Regions from separate parts of the Streptomyces sp. NPDC031418 genome, predicted to be linked through region 3. Evidence: predicted binding sites of a transcription regulator. Region 3 holds the regulator's gene; each other region holds the start of a gene.
What was found. The regulator HrcA, encoded in region 3, represses chaperone genes, less so after heat shock. The targets are predictions, from matches to a motif close to TTNGCACTCNGNNNNNCNGAGTGCNAA.
Positions count from the first base shown of each region.

Region 1 (6,381 bases), on a different contig from region 3:
GGGTGAGGCGCATCTCGCGGCCGCTGCGCACCAGCAGCGGGGTGCCCACGGAGGTCTCCAGGGCCTTCATCTGCTGGCTGACGGCGGGCTGGGTGCAGCCCAGTTCGCGCCCCGCCGCCGAGAAGGACCCGGTGGCGGCTACGGCGCGCAGGACGCGGAGATGACGTGCCTCGATCACCCCTTGAGCATAAGGCAGCCTTAGGGAAAGCGCCCAATAATCGCTCGACGCTTTGAGGCAGGCCCCGTACCGTACCGGCATGAAGCTTCTCTCCCTCAACCTGGGCCGTCCGCAGCGGGTGCCGTACACGAGCCAGCGGGACGGCGTGACGGGCATCGACAAGAAGCCGGTCGACGGGCCGGTGCAGGTGACGGCGCCGGGGCCCAAGGGGACCGGCGCGAGCGGGCTGGCCGGGGACGCGGTGTGCGAGCTGCGCCACCACGGCGGCGACGACCAGGCGGTGTACGCCTACGCGCGCGAGGACCTCGACGACTGGGAGCGCGAGCTGGGCCGACCGTTGGCCAACGGTTGCTTCGGCGAGAACCTCACGACGATCGGGCTGGAGGTCTCCCGGGCGCTGGTCGGCGAACGCTGGCGGATCGGCGCGGAACTGGTCCTGGAGGTGACCGCCGGGCGGATCCCGTGCCGCACCTTCGAGGGCCATTTGGGCGAGCGGGGATGGGTGAAGAGGTTCACCCGGAAGGCCGCGACCGGTGCCTACCTGCGGGTGATCGAGCCGGGTGAGATCCGCGCGGGCGACGCGATCGAGATCGTCCACCGGCCGGACCACGGGGTGACGGCGGAGATGCAGTTCCGCGCGGCCACCACGGAGCGGGAACTGCTGCCGCGGCTGCTCGCCGCGGGCGAGGCGCTGCACTCGGAGTCGCTGGCGGCGGCCCGCAAGTACGTGGCGGAACAGGCCGGCTGAGGGCCGGTCACCGGCAGCGGGCGCTGTCGGTGCGGGTCACTACCCTTGGGCCATGACAACGGCTCTGATTACGGGATCGACCGCGGGGATCGGTGCCGCGTTCGCGCGGCGGCTGGCGGCGGACGGACATGACCTGGTCCTGGTGGCCCGGGACACCCGCCGACTGCGCGAGCAGGCGACGGAACTGCACGACCGGCACGGCATCGAGGCGGAGGTGCTGACCGCCGACCTGTCCGAGGACAAGGGCATCGAGGCGGTGGCCGACCGGCTCGGCGACCGGAAGAACCCGGTCGACCTGCTGGTCAACAACGCGGGCTTCGGCAACAAGGGCCGCTTTCTCGAGGTGCCCATGGCCGACGAGCTGAAGATGCTCAAGGTGCACTGCGAGGCGGTGCTGCGGCTGACCTCGGCGGCGGTCGAGGGGATGCGGGAGCGCGGCCGGGGCGGGGTCGTCAACGTCGCCTCGGTGGCGGCCTTCGTGCCCCGGGGGACCTATGGCGCCTCCAAGTCGTGGGTCGTGCAGTTCACCCAGGGCGCGGCGCGGGACCTGGCGGGCAGCGGGGTGCGGCTGATGGCGCTGTGCCCGGGCTTCGTGCGCACGGAGTTCCACCAGCGGGCCGGGATGGGCACGGACAACATCCCGGGCTGGCTGTGGCTGGACGCCGACAAGCTGGTCGCCGCGGCGCTCGCCGATCTCGCGCGGGGCCGGACGCTGTCCATCCCGGACCCCCGGTACAAGGCGCTTATGGGCCTGGTGAAGGTGGCGCCCCGGGGGCTGCTCGGCGGGGTCACCTCGAAGACGGGGCGCAAGTACGGGCCGCAGTAGTGCCCGAGGGCCGCACCCGTCGGTGAACGGGTGGCGCCGTCGCCCCGGTGGGAAGATGGGCCTGACGGAAACCGGGCCAGGGGGGCCGGGAGGCGGCGTCATGACCTTCGTACAGCTCATCGAGTGCAGGACGAGCCGGCTGGACGAGATGAACCGGCTCATGGACGACTGGGTCGAGCAGACCAAGGGGAAGCGGACGGCGCGGCACGCGCTGGTCGGCAAGGACCGCTCGGACGCGTCGCACATCGTGGAAGTGGTGGAGTTCTCCTCCTACGAGGAGGCGATGCGGAACTCGAACCTGCCGGAGACCGACCGGATCTTCGAGGGGATGGTCGCGCTGTGCGACGAGATGCCGACCTTCGTCGACCTGGACGTCGTACGGGACGAGCGGCTGGCGGAGGACGCCGTCCGCAGGTTCTTCGCCGCGTTGGAGCGGGCCGGCGAGCTGGCTCCGTTCAACGACCTGCTGGAGGAGGACATCCACAGCCATGACCCGGTGAACCCGCAGGACACCATCGGGCTGGACAACGTCCGCAGCGAGTTCCGGATGTGGCGGGGCGCCTTCGACTTCACCTGGTCGCTCGAGGACGTGTTCACCGAGGGCGACCGGGCCTGTGCGCGGTGGACCTGGCGGGCCACGCACACCGGCGACTTCCTGGGCATCCCGCCCACCGGCCGGAAGGTCACCATGACCGGGATGACGCTGTTCCGGTTCGGTGCCGGCGGAAAGATCGCCGAGCTGTGGTGGCAGCACGACCAGCTGGGGCTGATGCAGCAGCTCGGCGCGCTGGACGAGCTGGAGCAGTGAACGGCCGATGGCCCGGCGCCGCAAGGGCGGCACCGGGCCATCGTCAGGGTCTGCGCGTCACAGGGCGCGCGGTGACCGGTTCGCTCAGTGGGCGTGGCCGTGGCCGTGGCCCGCGGCGGCCGGCTCTTCCTCTTCCTTCTTCTCGACGACCAGGGTCTCGGTCGTGAGCAGCAGGGAGGCGATGGAGGCGGCGTTCTCCAGGGCGGAGCGGGTGACCTTCACCGGGTCGATGACGCCGGCCTTGACCAGGTCGCCGTACTCGCCGGTGGCGGCGTTGTAGCCCTGCCCCTTCTCCAGGTCCTTGACCTTGGAGACGATGACGTAGCCCTCCTGGCCGGCGTTCTCGCCGATCCAGCGCAGCGGCTCGACCACGGCGTTGCGGACGACCGCGACACCGGTGGCCTCGTCGCCGGTCTTGCCGAGGTTGCCCTCGAGGACCTTGGAGGCGTGCACCAGGGCGGAGCCACCACCGGAGACGATGCCCTCCTCGACCGCGGCGCGGGTCGCGGAGATGGCGTCCTCCAGACGGTGCTTCTTCTCCTTCAGCTCCACCTCGGTGGCGGCGCCGACCTTGATCACGCACACGCCGCCGGCCAGCTTCGCGAGGCGCTCCTGGAGCTTCTCGCGGTCCCAGTCGGAGTCGGTGTTCTCGATCTCGGCCTTGATCTGCGCGACGCGGCCGGTGACGTCCTCGGACTTGCCGCCGCCGTCGACGATCGTGGTGTCGTCCTTGGTGACGGTGACGCGGCGGGCGGTGCCGAGCACGTCGAGACCGGCCTGGTCGAGCTTGAGGCCGACCTCCTCGGAGATGACGGTGGCGCCGGTGAGGACGGCCATGTCCTGGAGCATCGCCTTGCGGCGGTCGCCGAAGCCGGGGGCCTTCACCGCGACGGCGTTGAAGGTGCCGCGGATCTTGTTGACGACCAGGGTCGACAGGGCCTCGCCCTCGACGTCCTCGGCGATGATCAGCAGCGGCTTGGAGGCGCCGGCCTGGATGACCTTCTCCAGCAGCGGCAGCATGTCCTGGATGGAGGAGATCTTGCCCTGGTTGATCAGGATGTAGGGCTCGTCGAGGACGGCCTCCATGCGCTCCTGGTCCGTGACGAAGTACGGCGACAGGTAGCCCTTGTCGAAGGCCATGCCCTCGGTGAAGTCCAGCTCCAGACCGAAGGTGTTGGACTCCTCGACGGTGATGACACCGTCCTTGCCGACCTTGTCCATGGCCTCGGCGATCAGCTCGCCGACCTGCTGGTCCTGGGCGGACAGCGCGGCGACGGCGGCGATGTCGGACTTCTCGTCGATCGGACGGGCGGTGGCCAGCAGGTCGTCGGAGACGGCCTTGACCGCGGCGTCGATGCCCTTCTTCAGGGCGGCCGGGGAGGCACCGGCGGCGACGTTCTTCAGACCCTCGCGGACCAGCGCCTGGGCGAGGACGGTGGCGGTGGTGGTGCCGTCACCCGCGATGTCGTTGGTCTTGGTCGCCACCTCCTTCACCAGCTGCGCGCCGAGGTTCTCGTACGGGTCCTCGATCTCCACCTCACGGGCGATGGTGACACCGTCGTTGGTGATGGTGGGGGCGCCGAACTTCTTGTCGATGACGACGTTGCGGCCCTTGGGGCCGATCGTCACCTTCACCGTGTCGGCCAGCTTGTTGACGCCGCGCTCGAGGGCGCGACGGGCGTCCTCGTCGAACTTCAGGATCTTCGCCATGACAGCGGGAGCCCTCTCGGAAATCTGTGGGTGAAAAACCGAACTGCGCCCCGGGCGCCCGGCTTCGTTATCGGTCGCGGGGGCCAGGGGCGCAGCTCAGAATGCTTGAGGTGGTCTTACTTCTCGATGATCGCGAGAACGTCGCGAGCCGAGAGGACGAGGTACTCCTCGCCGTTGTACTTCACCTCGGTGCCGCCGTACTTGCTGTAGAGGACGACGTCGCCGACCTTGACGTCGAGCGGCAGACGCTCGCCGTTCTCGAACCGGCCCGGACCCACGGCGAGGACGGCGCCCTCCTGGGGCTTCTCCTTCGCGGTGTCCGGGATGACCAGGCCGGAAGCCGTGGTCTGCTCGGCGTCGAGCGGCTGGACCACGATGCGGTCCTCGAGCGGCTTGATGGCAACCTTGGAGCTGGCGGTCGTCACGATCCGACCTCCCCCTTCGGAGATCTCACGGGGTTAACTGTCTGAGGTGGCGACCAGGTCGATCCGTCGTCGCGGGTGCCGGACCTGCCCGTCGCGTTTGTTGGCACTCTCCGGGGGGGAGTGCCAGAGCGAGACTATGACCGCGATTAGCACTCGGTCAAGCCGAGTGCCAATTCCGGCCGCGCGTCGCCCCACAGGTCCGGCCGAGCACACCGCGGCACGCCCCCCGTGGGCCGGCCCTAGAGGTAGTCCTCCAGCCGTCCGACCGTCAGTCCCCGTCGCTGGATGCGGCGCAGCAGCCGCGCGGTCCGCCGGCGCAGCGACGGGCCCGTCGTCCCGTCCGGGCCGACGAGGACGATGTCGCCGGGTTCGAGCCGGTGTTCGCCGTGCGTGTAGACGAGGTCGGCCGGGGTCATCACGGCCCGCCACAGCACGATCGCGGAGATGCCGCAGTCGGCCGCCGCGCGCAGGGTGACCGTGTCGTACGTGCCGTGGGGCGGGCGGAACAGCCGGGGGTGGACGCCGAGGCGGGCGGCGAGGCGGCTCTGCTGGCCGCAGATCTCGGCGCGCTGGCCGGCGTACGGCACTCCGCGCAGGGCACGGTGGTCCAGGGTGCGGTTCTCGATGCCGGCGCCGAGCCGGTGCAGCCGGGCGACGTGCGGGTAGCCGGGGCCGGCGACGCCGTCGGTGAGGAAGAGGCTCACCGGGAGCCGGAGTTCGCGGACCATGGCGAGGAAGCGGGGGTCGCGCTCGGCGCCGTCGTCGTAGGTGAGGAAGACGACCCGGTCCCGGGTGGGGACGTGGTCCAGGACGGGCGGGGTGGCGCGGCCGCCCGGGCGCGCCGCGAGCGGGCGGCCGGCGGGCGGTGCGGGGGGCCGGGCGAGCGGTTCGCTCAGCCCCCAGTGGCGGTACGGCTGGTCGGGGGCGGGGCCGTGCGGGCGCACCTCCTGGGCGGCTTTTCTGCCCAGGCGTTCGATGGGGTCGACGGACTGGGCGCAGCCGGCGAGGAGGGCGGCCGCGAGGAGGGCCGCGGCGAGGACCGCGGCCGGGCCCCGCCGCGGCCTCACAGGTAGTCCTCCAGGCGGGCCACCGCGTAGCCCTCGCGCGTGATCCGGTTCAGGAAGCGGCGCATGTCGTCGACCATCGTGCCGTTCCAGTCGGAGCGGCCACGGAAGTGGGTCAGGACGATGTCGCCCTTGCGGAACTGCTGGTCGTCCTCGCGGAACTCCCAGTGGTCGACGAAGACCTCCTCGTTCCAGATCGGCGCGTATCTGATGCCGCAGGCCTTGGCGGCGCGCAGGGTGTCCTGGTTGTAGTTGCCGTAGGGCGGGCGGAAGACGGTCGGGCGCTTGCCGAACTCCCGCTCCATGATGTCCTGCATGCCGCAGATCTCGTCCTTCTGCTCCTCGTAGGACAGACCCGGCAGGTAGGGGTGGTGCAGGGTGTGGTTGTTGAGGGTGTGGCCGGAGGACTGCATCTTCCGGAAGTAGCCGTAGTCGTCCTTCACCAGGTAGTTGCTGAGGAAGGCGGTGTACGGGATCTTCAGGTCCTGCATCATCTTCAGGAACCGGGGATCCTTCTCCGAGCCGTCGTCGATCGTGAGGAAGACGACCTTGTCGCGGGTCGGGATCGTGGTGAAGACCGGGGGCAGGTCCCAGTCCTCCTGGTGGTCGACCTCGAAGCCGG
Region 1 is NZ_JBVIJC010000015.1:99,076-105,456, reverse strand. Features, by position in the region: gene ACZ5CZ_RS23195 (LysR family transcriptional regulator) at 1-178, opposite strand, end outside; gene ACZ5CZ_RS23190 (MOSC domain-containing protein) at 258-926, shown strand; gene ACZ5CZ_RS23185 (SDR family NAD(P)-dependent oxidoreductase) at 979-1,752, shown strand; gene ACZ5CZ_RS23180 (ester cyclase) at 1,853-2,560, shown strand; gene groL (chaperonin GroEL) at 2,645-4,270, opposite strand; gene groES (co-chaperone GroES) at 4,387-4,695, opposite strand; gene ACZ5CZ_RS23165 (polysaccharide deacetylase family protein) at 4,935-5,762, opposite strand; gene ACZ5CZ_RS23160 (polysaccharide deacetylase family protein) at 5,759-6,381, opposite strand, start outside.
Region 1: the regulator HrcA is predicted to act here: its motif matches at 4,842-4,868, upstream of groES (co-chaperone GroES).

Region 2 (6,381 bases), on a different contig from region 3:
GGCGAAGCCGAGGGTGTTGCCGCCCACCCCGACCGTGATGACGTCGGTGTCGGGGCCCACCTCCTCGGACTGGGGCGGCACCGCGGGGAAGGGGTAGTCCGGGTCCTCGGAGAAGGGCGGCATGTGACGGCCGATCGGCTCCTGGGGCGTGTCGGTGACGTTCTCGATGGTGGCGGCGCCGCAGCTGACGTTGGTCAGCTCGAAGAGACCGCCGAGGTCGCGGTCGATGACCTGGGGGTAGGACCGGTCGGTGCGCTCGCAGCCGTCGCGCGGGACTTCGAAGGTGTTGCCCGCGGCCTGGATGACCCCGGCGGTGTAGGAGTCACCCAGGGCGACCCACTGGTGGTCCTCGGCCGCGGCGGCAGGCTGCGCCGCGGTGAACTGCGCGGGGACGAGAGCGCCGGCGGCGAGAGCGGCGGCCGAGCAGAGCAGGGTCAGACGGGTACGGAAGCGGGCCACGAATCCTCCAGGGATACGGTTTTGGCGTCGCTTTGACCGTAAGCAGTGCAACACACTACGCAGTAGATCCAACACAGACAGTCACAACCGAGCTTCCACGTGCGTCTTTGTGGGTGACCGAGGCCCCGCGTGTCGACCGACTGTCCCCTACGGACGATCGCTCCGGTTCGGTACGTGTACGACACAGGGAAGGCTCTTGACCGAGTACGGGACCCCGCCGGACGCTCGCCCTCTCAGCGGCTGGCTTGTTCCTGACACACCCGCAGGCGTCAGGAACCGGCGACCGGCTCGGCCGGGCCCGGCACGAAGACGCTGAGCCGGTAGGTGGTGGGCTGGACCAGGCGTCCGCAGAAGGTGTCCATCCGCACCGCCGACCAGTCCATCTGCGCGTCGGACGCGCGCAGTCGGCGGATGTAGGACTGCCATTCCGTCTCGTCCTGCGTCTGGAAGAGCACCTCCCAGTGCCCCGCCTCGGGCGCGAAGCGAGCAGCGCCCCGCTCCGCCTCGGCCCTCTGCCGCCGCTCCCTCTGCTGCTTCCTCTTCCGTTGCCCCGGCACCGCCCCAGCATCGACGGAACGGGGCAGTGGAACAACGGGATTACTGCTCGGAGCGGACCAGCCCGGTCACCGCACCGTCAGCACCAGCTTGCCCGTCGTGCGGCCCGTGTCGCCCAGGGCGTGGGCCTTTGCCGCGTCCGCCAGTTCGAAGGTGGCCGCGATCTCGGGGCGCAGGCGGCCCTCGGCGGCGAGGTGGGCGATGGCCTTCATGCCGGTGTGGTCGTGCTGGACCAGCATGACCTCCGCGCGGACGCCGAGCCGGGTCGCCTCCTGGAGGAGCGCCGGGATGGCGTCGTCCAGGCGGAGGGAGACCAGGATGCCGCCCGGGCGCAGGCTGCGCAGGGAGTGGAGGGCGTGGTCGTTGCCCTGGGCGTCGAGGACGATGTCGGCGTCGCGGACGGCCTCGGCGGGGTCCGTGGTGCGGTAGTCGACGACCTCGTCGGCGCCCAGCGCGCGGACGAAGTCGTGCTTGGGGGCGCTCGCGGTACCGATGACGTACGCGCCGTGCGCCTTGGCGATCTGGACGGCGAGGTGGCCGACGCCCCCGGCGGCCGCGTGGATCAGCACCCGCTGTCCGGCTTCGAGGTGCGCGGTGTCGATCAGGGCCTGCCAGGCGGTGAGCGCGGCGAGGGGCAGGGCACCGGCCCGGACATGGTCCAGCTCGGCCGGCTTGGGCGCGAAGGCGCGGGCCGGGCCGGTGACGTACTCGGCGTGCGAGCCCGCCCCGTAGGGGTACGGCAGCATGCCGAAGACCTCGTCGCCCGGCTTGAAGAGGGTGACGCCGGGACCGGTCGCCGCGACCTCGCCGGAGACGTCCCAGCCGAGGACGAACGGCGGCTCGCCGAGGAACAGCCCGGGCACGCTGCTGTGCTTCCAGTCGGTGGGATTGAGCCCGGCGGCGCGCACCCGGACGAGGATCTCCCCGGGGCCGGGCGTCGGCCGGGGCAGCCGGACCTCCTTGAGCACCTCGGGGCCGCCGATGACGTCCTGGCTGATCGCACGCATGGTGGTGATGTCGTTCATGCGGCCCAGTCTGCGGCGGACGGACACCTCGGCAGGAGTGGCAGGAATGACAACTATCGATAGGATCGTGCCATGTCGCCGTCGCCGTCCCCATCTGCTGCCCATCGTGTCGTCGTGCTCGCGCTGGACGGGGTCTATCCGTTCGAACTCGGGATCCCGCAGCGCGTCTTCGGCACCGCGGAAGGCCGCTACGAGGTGGTGACCTGCACGGCCGACGGCCGACCGGTGCGGACGTCTGCGGACTTCCGGATCACTCCCGACCACGGGCCGGACGCCCTGGCCACCGCGGACACGGTGGTCGTCCCGCCGTACACCTCGGCACCCGACACGGTGCGGCTGCCGGACGCCGTCGCGGACGCGCTCGCTCTGGTCCCGGCCGGGGCGCGGATCGTGTCCATCTGCACCGGCGCCTTCACGCTCGCCGCGGCCGGGCTGCTCGACGGCCGTACGGCGACCACCCACTGGCGGCTGGCGGACCGCTTCCGCAAGGCGTTTCCCCAGGTGAACCTGGACGCAGACGTGCTGTTCATCGACGACGGCGACATCCTCACCTCGGCCGGGGCCGCGTCCGGCGTGGATGTGTGCCTGCACCTCGTCCGCAAGGACCACGGCAGCGAGGTGGCGAACCGGGTCGCGCGCCGGTGCGTGGTGCCGCCGTGGCGGGACGGCGGGCAGGCGCAGTACATCGAACAGCCGGTGCCGGAGCCGTCCGCGGCCGGAACCGCGGCGACCCGCGAGTGGGCGCTGCGGCGGCTGGACGAGCCGCTGACGCTGGCCGACCTCGCCGGGCACGCCCGGATGAGCCTGCGGACGTTCGCCCGCCGGTTCCAGGACGAGGTGGGGATGAGCCCGGGGCGGTGGCTGATCCAGCAGCGGGTGCTGCGGGCGCGGGAACTGCTGGAGTCCAGCGACCTGCCCGTCGAGCAGATCGCCGGGAAGGCCGGGTTCGGGACGCCCGCCTCGCTGCGGCAGCATCTGCACGCCGCGATCGGGGTGTCGCCGCAGGCGTACCGCCGTACCTTCCGGGCCGCGGCCGGTTGTTGAGCGGGGGCGGCCCGGGGGAACGCCCGAGGGCGGTACCCCCGGCCGGGAAGCCGGTGGTACCGCCCTCGGAGAAGGACAGATGATCCGCGGGGGATCAGAAGTCCATGTCACCGCCCGGCATGCCGCCGCCGGCCGGCGCAGCGGCCTTCTCCGGCTTGTCGGCGATGACGGCCTCGGTGGTGAGGAACAGCGCGGCGATGGAGGCGGCGTTCTGGAGCGCGGAACGGGTCACCTTCGCCGGGTCGATGATGCCCTCGGCGACCAGGTCGACGTACTCACCGGTCGCGGCGTTCAGGCCGTGGCCCGGGGTCAGGTTGCGCACCTTCTCCACCACGACACCGCCCTCGAGGCCGGCGTTGACGGCGATCTGCTTCAGCGGGGCCTCGAGCGCGATGCGCACGGCGTTGGCGCCGGTCGCCTCGTCACCCTCGAGCTCCAGCTTCTCGAAGACCTGGGAGGCCTGGAGCAGGGCCACGCCACCACCGGCGACGATGCCCTCCTCGACGGCGGCCTTCGCGTTGCGGACGGCGTCCTCGATGCGGTGCTTGCGCTCCTTGAGCTCCACCTCGGTGGCGGCACCGGCCTTGATGACGGCCACGCCGCCCGCGAGCTTGGCCAGGCGCTCCTGGAGCTTCTCGCGGTCGTAGTCCGAGTCGCTGTTCTCGATCTCGGCGCGGATCTGGTTCACGCGGCCCGCGACCTGCTCGCTGGCGCCGGCACCGTCGACGATCGTGGTCTCGTCCTTGGTGATGACGACCTTGCGGGCCTTGCCCAGCAGGTCCAGCGTGGCGTTCTCCAGCTTGAGGCCGACCTCCTCGGAGATGACCTCGCCGCCCGTGAGGATGGCGATGTCGCCGAGCATGGCCTTGCGGCGGTCGCCGAAGCCCGGGGCCTTGACGGCGACGGACTTGAAGGTGCCGCGGATCTTGTTGACGACCAGGGTCGACAGGGCCTCGCCCTCGACGTCCTCGGCGATGATCAGCAGCGGCTTGCCCGACTGCATGACCTTCTCCAGGAGCGGGAGCAGGTCCTTGACCGAGGAGATCTTGGAGTTGGCGATGAGGATGTACGGGTCCTCGAGCACCGCCTCCATGCGCTCCATGTCGGTCGCGAAGTAGGCGGAGATGTAGCCCTTGTCGAAGCGCATACCCTCGGTGAGCTCCAGCTCCAGACCGAAGGTGTTGCTCTCCTCGACGGTGATGACGCCTTCCTTGCCGACCTTGTCCATGGCCTCGGCGATCAGCTCGCCGATCTGGGTGTCGGCGGCGGAGATGGACGCGGTGGAGGCGATCTGCTCCTTGGTCTCGACGTCCTTCGCCTGCTCCAGGAGGGCGGCGGAGACGGCCTCGACGGCCTTCTCGATACCGCGCTTCAGAGCCATCGGGTTGGCGCCGGCCGCGACGTTGCGCAGGCCTTCCTTGACCAGGGCCTGGGCGAGAACGGTCGCGGTGGTCGTACCGTCACCGGCGACGTCGTCCGTCTTCTTGGCGACTTCCTTGACCAGCTCGGCGCCGATCTTCTCGTACGGGTCCTCGAGCTCGATCTCCTTGGCGATGGAGACACCATCGTTGGTGATCGTGGGGGCGCCCCACTTCTTCTCGAGGACGACGTTGCGACCCTTGGGGCCGAGCGTCACCTTGACGGCGTCCGCGAGCTGGTTCATGCCGCGCTCGAGGCCGCGCCGCGCCTCCTCGTCGAACGCGATGATCTTGGCCATGTGAAGTGGTCCCTCCAGGACTGGGGGTGATTCCTTCGGACCGCGCCCGCGCCCGCGACGGACGGCCAGCCGACCAGTGGTTCCTTGCCCCACCCGGTCCGCGGCCTCACCGACCCGGTCCTTCTTTGTCACTCTCACCTTCAGAGTGCTAACGCCAATGATTAGCACTCGGCATGGTCGAGTGCAAGCGCCTCCCACGGTCCGGCGGGGAGTCTCCGCCCCGGGCGAACGGGCGCATGCGGCCGCCGGGGCACGGGCACGCGCGCAAGCGCAGACGCAGGCACAGGCACAGGCACAGGCACAGGCACAGGCACAGGCACGCCGAAGGGCCCGCACCCCGGGAGGTGCGGGCCCTTCGGCGAAGAACGCTTGCTTTACGTTCAGGCGGTGACGCGAACCATGTCGGCCTGCGGACCCTTCTGGCCCTGCGAGATCTCGAACTCGACCCGCTGGCCCTCTTCCAGGGTGCGGTAGCCGTCCATCTGAATCGCGCTGTAGTGGACGAAGACGTCCGCACCACCGTCGACCGCGATGAAGCCGTACCCCTTCTCCGCGTTGAACCACTTGACGGTGCCCTGAGCCATGCCTAACTCCCCTATTACTGGCCCTTGCACAGATCCACACTTCGCGGACCCGGGTCAGACCTCACCCCCCAAATCGGTCGGGGGCGTGCGCCGGAACGCGTCGACCGCGGCTGAATGTATCTGTCCAACTGCCGTCTGCAACAGGTCAATCGGACGAGAAATCTGGACGCACCCGATCCGGAATGTGCCAAGAATCAGGGAGAATTCAGGGCAAGTCGGGCTCCACAAAGGGAACGAAAGCCGCATAAAACACGCACACTTTGGCTACTTCTTGTCGTGCGGGCGGCACCATTCCAGGGCCCGCGACCCGTAGGCCCGCAACCCGGTTCCCCAACTCTATCGCGCTCAATCACACTGAATGGCCCCCTCCGCTTCTATCGCGGAAGGGGCCATTCGATAAACGCTCGGTAATCCCGGCTACCGTCGGTTACCGGGTTAATGCTCAGCCGCCGGCGACCGCCGGGATGATGGAGATGCCCGCGCCGTCCGGGGTGGCCGTCTCCAGCCCCTGCTCGAAGCGGACGTCGTCGTCGTTGACGTACACGTTCACGAACCGGCGCAGCTTGCCCTGGTCGTCCAGGACGCGGGCGGCGATGCCCGTGTGGTTCTTCTCCAGGTCCGCGATGACCTCGGCGAGGGTCGCCCCCTCGGCGGGCACCTCGGCCTGACCTCCGGTGTAGGTGCGCAGGATGGTGGGGATGCGAACGGTCACGCTCATGCGAGGCCAGCCTCTCGGAAGGAGTCCAGGGTGGGGCGGATGGTCGCGGTCAGGCCGGTGCCGGCCACCGCGTCCAGGGTCTTCAGGCCGTCGCCGGTGTTCAGCACGACCGTGGTCTTCGCCGGGTCCAGCAGGCCCTGCTTGAGCAGCTTGCGGGTGACGCCGACGGTCACCCCGCCCGCCGTCTCCGCGAAGATGCCCTCCGTGCGGGCCAGCAGCTTGATGGCGTCCACGACCTCCTCGTCCGTGACGTCCTCCACCGCACCGCCGGTGCGCCGG
Region 2 is NZ_JBVIJC010000018.1:141,323-147,703, reverse strand. Features, by position in the region: gene ACZ5CZ_RS26360 (SGNH/GDSL hydrolase family protein) at 1-459, opposite strand, end outside; gene ACZ5CZ_RS26355 (hypothetical protein) at 729-1,016, opposite strand; gene ACZ5CZ_RS26350 (NADP-dependent oxidoreductase) at 1,083-2,039, opposite strand; gene ACZ5CZ_RS26345 (GlxA family transcriptional regulator) at 2,112-3,083, shown strand; gene groL (chaperonin GroEL) at 3,178-4,800, opposite strand; gene ACZ5CZ_RS26335 (cold-shock protein) at 5,181-5,384, opposite strand; gene ACZ5CZ_RS26330 (MoaD/ThiS family protein) at 5,827-6,102, opposite strand; gene thrC (threonine synthase) at 6,099-6,381, opposite strand, start outside.
Region 2: the regulator HrcA is predicted to act here: its motif matches at 4,962-4,988, upstream of groL (chaperonin GroEL).

Region 3 (6,381 bases):
GGACCAGCGGCCGGTGCGGCCGAGGAGCAGGGCCGCGGCGGCGGTGCCGGCGGTGGAGGTGCGCAGCACCGAGGGCCCGAGCACACAGGTCCTGGCACCGGCCTCCTCGAAGAGCGCCAACTCGTCCTTGGACACGCCCCCTTCCGGCCCGACGACCAGCACGATCTCGCCCTGTTCAGGGAGTTCGGCGGTCGCCAGCGGCTCGCTGGTGTGCTCGAAGTCGGAGTGCAGCACGGCGGCGAAGTCGGCCCCGGCGAGCAGTGCCGCGACCTGCTTGGTGGTCGCCGCGTCCGCGACCTCGGGGAAGCGGACCCGGCGGGACTGCTTGCCGGCCTCGCGGGCGGTGGCCCGCCACTTGCCGAGCGCCTTCAGCCCGCGGTCGCCCCGCCACTGGGTGATGCAGCGGGCCGCCTGCCAGGGCACGATCGCGTCGACGCCGACCTCGGTCATCGTCTCCACGGCGAGTTCGCCCCGGTCGCCCTTGGGCAGGGCCTGTACGACGGTGATGCGCGGGCTGGGCGCCGGCTCCTCCCGGACGTCCGCCAGCTGGACGATCAGCCGGTCCTTGCCCTCGCTGCCGATCACCTCGCCGACTCCGTACCGTCCGGCGCCGTCGGTGAGGACGACCTCCTCACCGGGCTGAAGCCGCTTGACGGAGACCGCGTGCCGGCCCTCCGGCCCGTCCAGCACATAGCGGTGGCTGTGCGCGTCGACATGCTCGACCACGAAAACCGGGGCGGTCATCGCAGGTCACCTCCATGGTCCGTGACGTCCGACAACGCTGTCCGGGCGGCGTCGAGTTCCTCGGCCAGCACCTCCACCAGCCGCCCGGCCGGCAGTTCCCGGGCCAGCCGGTGTCCCTGCCCCGCCCACAGCGCCATGCCCTGCGCGTCCCCGGCCTGGGCGGCGGCCTTGCGCAGCGGGACGGTGAGGTGGTGGATCTCCGGGTAGGCGGCGGGGGCGTACGGGCCGTGCTCGCGCAGGAACCGGTTGACCAGTCCGCGGGCCGGCCGGCCGGAGAAGGCGCGGGTCAACTCGGTGCGCGCGAACAGGGGGTTGGTGAGAGCCTGCTTGTGCAGGGGGTGCGCACCGGACTCGGGGGTGGCGAGGAAGGCGGTGCCGAGCTGCGCCGCACAGGCCCCGGCCGCGAGGACGGCGGCGATCTGGCTGCCGCGCATGATGCCGCCGGCGGCGACGACCGGGAGGCGCACGGCCTCGCGGATCTGGGTGACGAGGGACAGCACTCCGATGCCGGAGGCGTCGTTCTCCGTCAGATCCCGGTGCGTGCCCTGGTGACCGCCGGCCTCCACGCCCTGCGCGATCACCGCGTCCGCCCCGGCCCGCTCGACCGCGCGGGCCTCCTCCACGGTGGTGGCGGTGACCAGGGTGACGGTGCCGGCCCGGCGCAGCCGCTCGAGCGTCTCCTCGCCGGGTACGCCGAAGTGGAAGGAGACCACCGGCACCGGGTTGTCGAGGAGGACGGCGAGCTTGGCGTCGTAGCCGTCGTCCCGTCCGCTGTCGGGGTCGCCCAGCTCGGTCTCGTACCAGGCGGCCTCACCGGCGAGCTGATGGGCGTAGACCTCCACCGCGCCGGACTCCGCGTACTCCGGCTGCGGCATGAACACGTTCACGCCGAAGGGGCGGCCGGTGAGCCCGCGCAGCTGCTTGATCTCCTGGTACATCCCGTCGGCGGTCTTGTAGCCGGCGGCGAGGAAGCCGAGCCCGCCGGCCTCGGAAACGGCGGCGGCGAGCCGCGGGAGGGAGACACCGCCCGCCATGGGGGCCTGCACGATCGGGTGGGGCAGGAGATCGGTCAGCGCGGAGGACATGACCGCATGTTGTCACGTCCTTCGAACAGTTCCGAATCGGGGCATCCGACGGCATAGGCCGGGGGCATAGGGGGCCGAAGGCCCACTTTCGCGGGCCACTTCACCCCCGCCCCCGGCACCGGATCAGCGGCCGACGACCGCGTCCGTCAGCGCCCGTTGAACGCATCCTTCAGCCGCGAAAACAGCCCCTGCTGACCCGGCTGACTATGCCTGCCCGGGGGGCAGCCCCCGGACCCCCGGCCGCCCGGCAGCTCCCGTCAGCGCCCGTCAGCGCCCGTTGAACGCATCCTTCAGCCGCGAAAACAGCCCCTGCTGACCCGGCTGACTATGCCTGCCCGGGGGGCAACCCCCGGACCCCCGGCCGCCCGGCAGCTCCCGTCAGCGGCCGTTGAACGCATCCTTCAGCCGCGAGAACAGCCCCTGCTGACCCGGCTGGAACTGGCCCTGCGGGCGCTCCTCGCCGCGCAGCGCGGCCAGCTCGCGCAGCAGCCGCTCCTGCTCGGGGTCCAGCTTGGTCGGGGTCTGCACCTCGACGTGCACGACCAGGTCGCCCCGGCCGCCGCCGCGCAGATGCGTGACACCGCGGTTGTGCAGCGGAATCGACTGCCCGGACTGGGTGCCCGGCCGGATGTCGACCTCCTCCATGCCGTCCAGCGTCTCCAGCGGCACCTTGGTGCCGAGCGCCGCCGCCGTCATCGGGAGGGTGACCGTGCAGTGCAGGTCGTCGCCGCGCCGCTGGAACATCGGGTGCGGCAGCTCGTGGATCTCCACGTACAGATCGCCGGCCGGACCGCCGCCCGGCCCGACCTCGCCCTCACCGGCGAGCTGGATCCGCGTGCCGTTGTCGACACCCGCGGGGATCTTGACGGTGAGCGTGCGCCGGGAGCGGACCCGGCCGTCGCCGGCGCACTCCGGGCACGGGGTCGGCACGACGGTGCCGAAGCCCTGGCACTGGGGGCAGGGCCGGGAGGTCATGACCTGGCCCAGGAAGGACCGGGTGACCTGCGAGACCTCACCACGGCCCCGGCACATGTCACATGTCTGGGCGGTGGTGCCCGGCGCCGCGCCCTCGCCGCTGCACGTGTTGCAGACGACCGCGGTGTCGACCTGGATGTCCTTGGTGGTCCCGAAGGCCGCCTCGTCCAGCTCGACCTCGATCCGGATCATGGCGTCCTGGCCGCGCCGGGTGCGCGAACGCGGCCCGCGCTGCGAGGCCGTACCGAAGAACGCGTCCATGATGTCGGAGAAGTTGCCGAAGCCGCCGGCGCCGAAGCCGCCAGCGCCGGCCCCGCCCGACTGCGAGAGCGGGTCGCCGCCGAGGTCGTAGACCTGCTTCTTCTGCGGGTCCGACAGCACCTCGTAAGCGGCGTTGATCTCCTTGAACCGCTCCTGGGTCTTCGGATCGGGGTTGACGTCCGGGTGCAGCTCGCGCGCGAGCCGACGGAACGCCTTCTTGATCTCATCCTGCGACGCGTCGCGGCGCACGCCGAGAACGGCGTAGTAGTCCGTGGCCACTTACGACTCCGCCAGGATCTGTCCGACGTACCGTGCCACTGCGCGTACCGCTCCCATCGTTCCCGGGTAGTCCATGCGTGTCGGTCCGACCACGCCGAGCTTGGCAACCGCCTCGCCGCCCGAACCGTAGCCGACCGACACCACGGACGTGGAGTTGAGTCCTTCATGGGCGTTCTCGTGCCCGATACGCACGGTCACGCCCGGATCCTTCGCCTCGCCGAGGAGCTTGAGGAGCACGACCTGCTCCTCCAGTGCCTCCAGGACGGGCCGGATCGTGAGGGGGAAGTCATGTCCGAAGCGGGTGAGATTGGCGGTACCGCCGATCATCAGCCGCTCCTCGTTCTGCTCGACGAGGGTCTCCAGCAGGGTGGAGAGCACCGCGGAGACAGTACCGCGGTCCTCGGCCTCGAAGGCCTCCGGCAGATCCTCGACCAGCTTCGGCACGTCCGCGAACCGGCGGCCGGCGACCTTGCTGTTCAGCCGGGCCCGCAGATCCGCGAGCGAGGCCTCCCCGAACGGCGCCGGGCAGTCGACCATCCGCTGCTCGACCCGTCCGGTGTCCGTGATCAGCACGAGCATCACACGCGCGGGAGCGAGCGAGAGCAGCTCCACGTGCCGGACGGTGGACCGGGTCAGCGACGGGTACTGCACGACGGCGACCTGCCGTGTGAGCTGCGCGAGCAGCCGCACGGTCCGGGCCACCACGTCGTCGAGGTCGACGGCGCCCTCCAGGAAGTTCTGGATCGCCCGCCGCTCGGGCGGGGTCATCGGCTTGACGCCCGCCAGCTTGTCGACGAACAGCCGGTAGCCCTTGTCCGTGGGGATCCGCCCCGCACTGGTGTGCGGCTGCGCGATGAACCCCTCGTCCTCCAGGGCCGCCATGTCGTTGCGGACGGTCGCCGGGGACACTCCGAGGTTGTGCCGCTCGGTCAGGGCCTTGGAGCCGACCGGTTCCTCGGTCCCGACGTAGTCCTGGACGATCGCGCGCAGTACCTGAAGCCTGCGTTCACTCAGCATTGCGCGCGCACCTCCAGCACGTCGTCCCCTCGGGTCCCTCGCCGTCGGCCTGGCACTCTTCCCATGTGAGTGCCAGCCTTCCCCGGCCCAGTGTACGGCTGTCGGGTACGGCCTGGGCAAGGTCGGTGCCGTCGGGACCGCTCGTGGAGCTAGCGTCGCGGTATGACGGTGGCTTGGGAAGAGCAGGGCTGGCAGCGGCTGACCGACCGGGTCGGGCGGTGCCGGCTGCCGGGCTGGGACTGTACGGCGGGCCTGGTCCTCGGGGCGGACACGGCGCTGATGGTGGACGCCGGTTCGAGCCTGGCCGAGGGCGCCCGGCTGCACGGCGAGGCGCGGGAACTGGCCGGCCACCGTGTGACCCATCTCGCGCTCACCCATCCCCACTTCGACCACGTCTTCGGCGCTCCCGCGTTCGCCGGGGCCGAGGTGTACGCGGCGGTGGGCATGGACGCGGCCCTGACGCGTGGGCGCGGGGAGCTGCGCGCGGACGCGGTCGGCAACGGCCTGCCGGCCGCCGACGCGGCCGAGGCGGCGGACGCCCTGGCCCCGCCGCGCCACCTGGTCTCCGGCGAGTGGACCCTCGACCTGGGCGGCGGGCACCAGGCGCTGCTGGCCAACGTGGGCCCGGGTCACACCGCGCACGACCTCGTGGTGCTGGTCCCCGGGGCGCCGGAGGTGGTCTTCTGCGGTGACCTGGTCGAGGAGTCCGGCGAGCCCCAGGCGGGCCCGGACGCGGTGCCGTCCCGCTGGCCGGACGCGCTGGACCGGCTGCTCGCCCTGGGCGGTGAGGACGCGCTGTACGTCCCCGGTCACGGAGCGGTGGTGGACGCGGCCTTCGTCCGTCGCCAACGGGACGCCCTGGCGGCCCGCTTCGGCGTGTCGTGAGCATCACCGCAACGCTTCTCCTATCGTCATCCGAATGCGCCCGCCCGTCTCCCGCCACCGCCCCTCCAACGAGGGCCCTTCGGGCCCACACCGCCGTCTGTACTCCGCCGACCTGACCCCTCCGTGGAAGAAGCAGCAGCCCGCGCCGGAGGTGCCGGCCGAGCCCGGTCTGGTGGTGGAGGAGCCCGGCACCGGCTTCTGCGGGGCGGTGATCCGCTGCGAGGCGGGCACGGTCACCCTGGAGGACCGCTTCGGCAAGCACCGGGTGTTCCCGCTGGAGCCGCGCGGCTTCCTGCTGGAGGGCCGGGTGGTGACCCTCGTACGGCCGTCCGCCGCGGCCCCGGTACGGCCTTCCCGTACCGCCTCCGGCTCGGTCGCCGTACCCGGCGCACGCGCGCGCGTGGCCCGCGCCGGGCGCATCTACGTCGAGGGCCGGCACGACGCCGAGCTGGTCGAGAAGGTCTGGGGCGACGACCTGCGCATCGAGGGCGTGGTCGTGGAGTACCTGGAGGGCGTGGACGACCTGCCGTCGATCGTCGCCGACTTCGCCCCCGGCCCGGACGCGCGCCTGGGCGTCCTGGTGGACCACCTGGTGCCGGGCACCAAGGAGTGGCGCATCGCCGAGTCGGTGACGAGCGAGCACGCGCTGGTCGTCGGCCACCCGTACATCGACATCTGGGAGGCGGTGAAGCCATCGTCCCTGGGCATCCCGGGCTGGCCGAAGGTCCCGCACGGCCAGGACTGGAAGACCGGGGTGTGCCGGGCGCTGGGCTGGCCGGCGGAGAACACCGGGGCGGTGTGGCAGGCGATCCTGAAGCGGGTGGGTTCCTACAAGGACCTGGAACCGGAGCTGCTGGGGTGCGTCGAGCGCCTCATCGACCATGTGACCGTGGGCTGAGCGGCGCACCGACCCCCGGGCCGGGCGGTCAGTCCACCAGGTCCCTGACCACCGCGTCCGCCAGCAGCCGTCCACGCAGCGTCAGTACGGCCCGCCCGGCGTCGTACGGCCCCTGCTGGAGGAGTCCGTCCGCCAGCGCCCGCCGGGAGGCCGCGAGGCCCTCGTGCTTCAGCAGCGCCAGCGGCACGCCCTCGCGCAGCCGCAGTTCCAGCAGGATCCGCTCCACCCGCCGGTCCT
Region 3 is NZ_JBVIJC010000007.1:45,980-52,360, reverse strand. Features, by position in the region: gene ACZ5CZ_RS11155 (16S rRNA (uracil(1498)-N(3))-methyltransferase) at 1-744, opposite strand, end outside; gene ACZ5CZ_RS11150 (nitronate monooxygenase) at 741-1,829, opposite strand; gene dnaJ (molecular chaperone DnaJ) at 2,208-3,344, opposite strand; gene hrcA (heat-inducible transcriptional repressor HrcA) at 3,345-4,361, opposite strand; gene ACZ5CZ_RS11135 (MBL fold metallo-hydrolase) at 4,524-5,246, shown strand; gene ACZ5CZ_RS11130 (DUF3097 domain-containing protein) at 5,281-6,144, shown strand; gene hemW (radical SAM family heme chaperone HemW) at 6,173-6,381, opposite strand, start outside.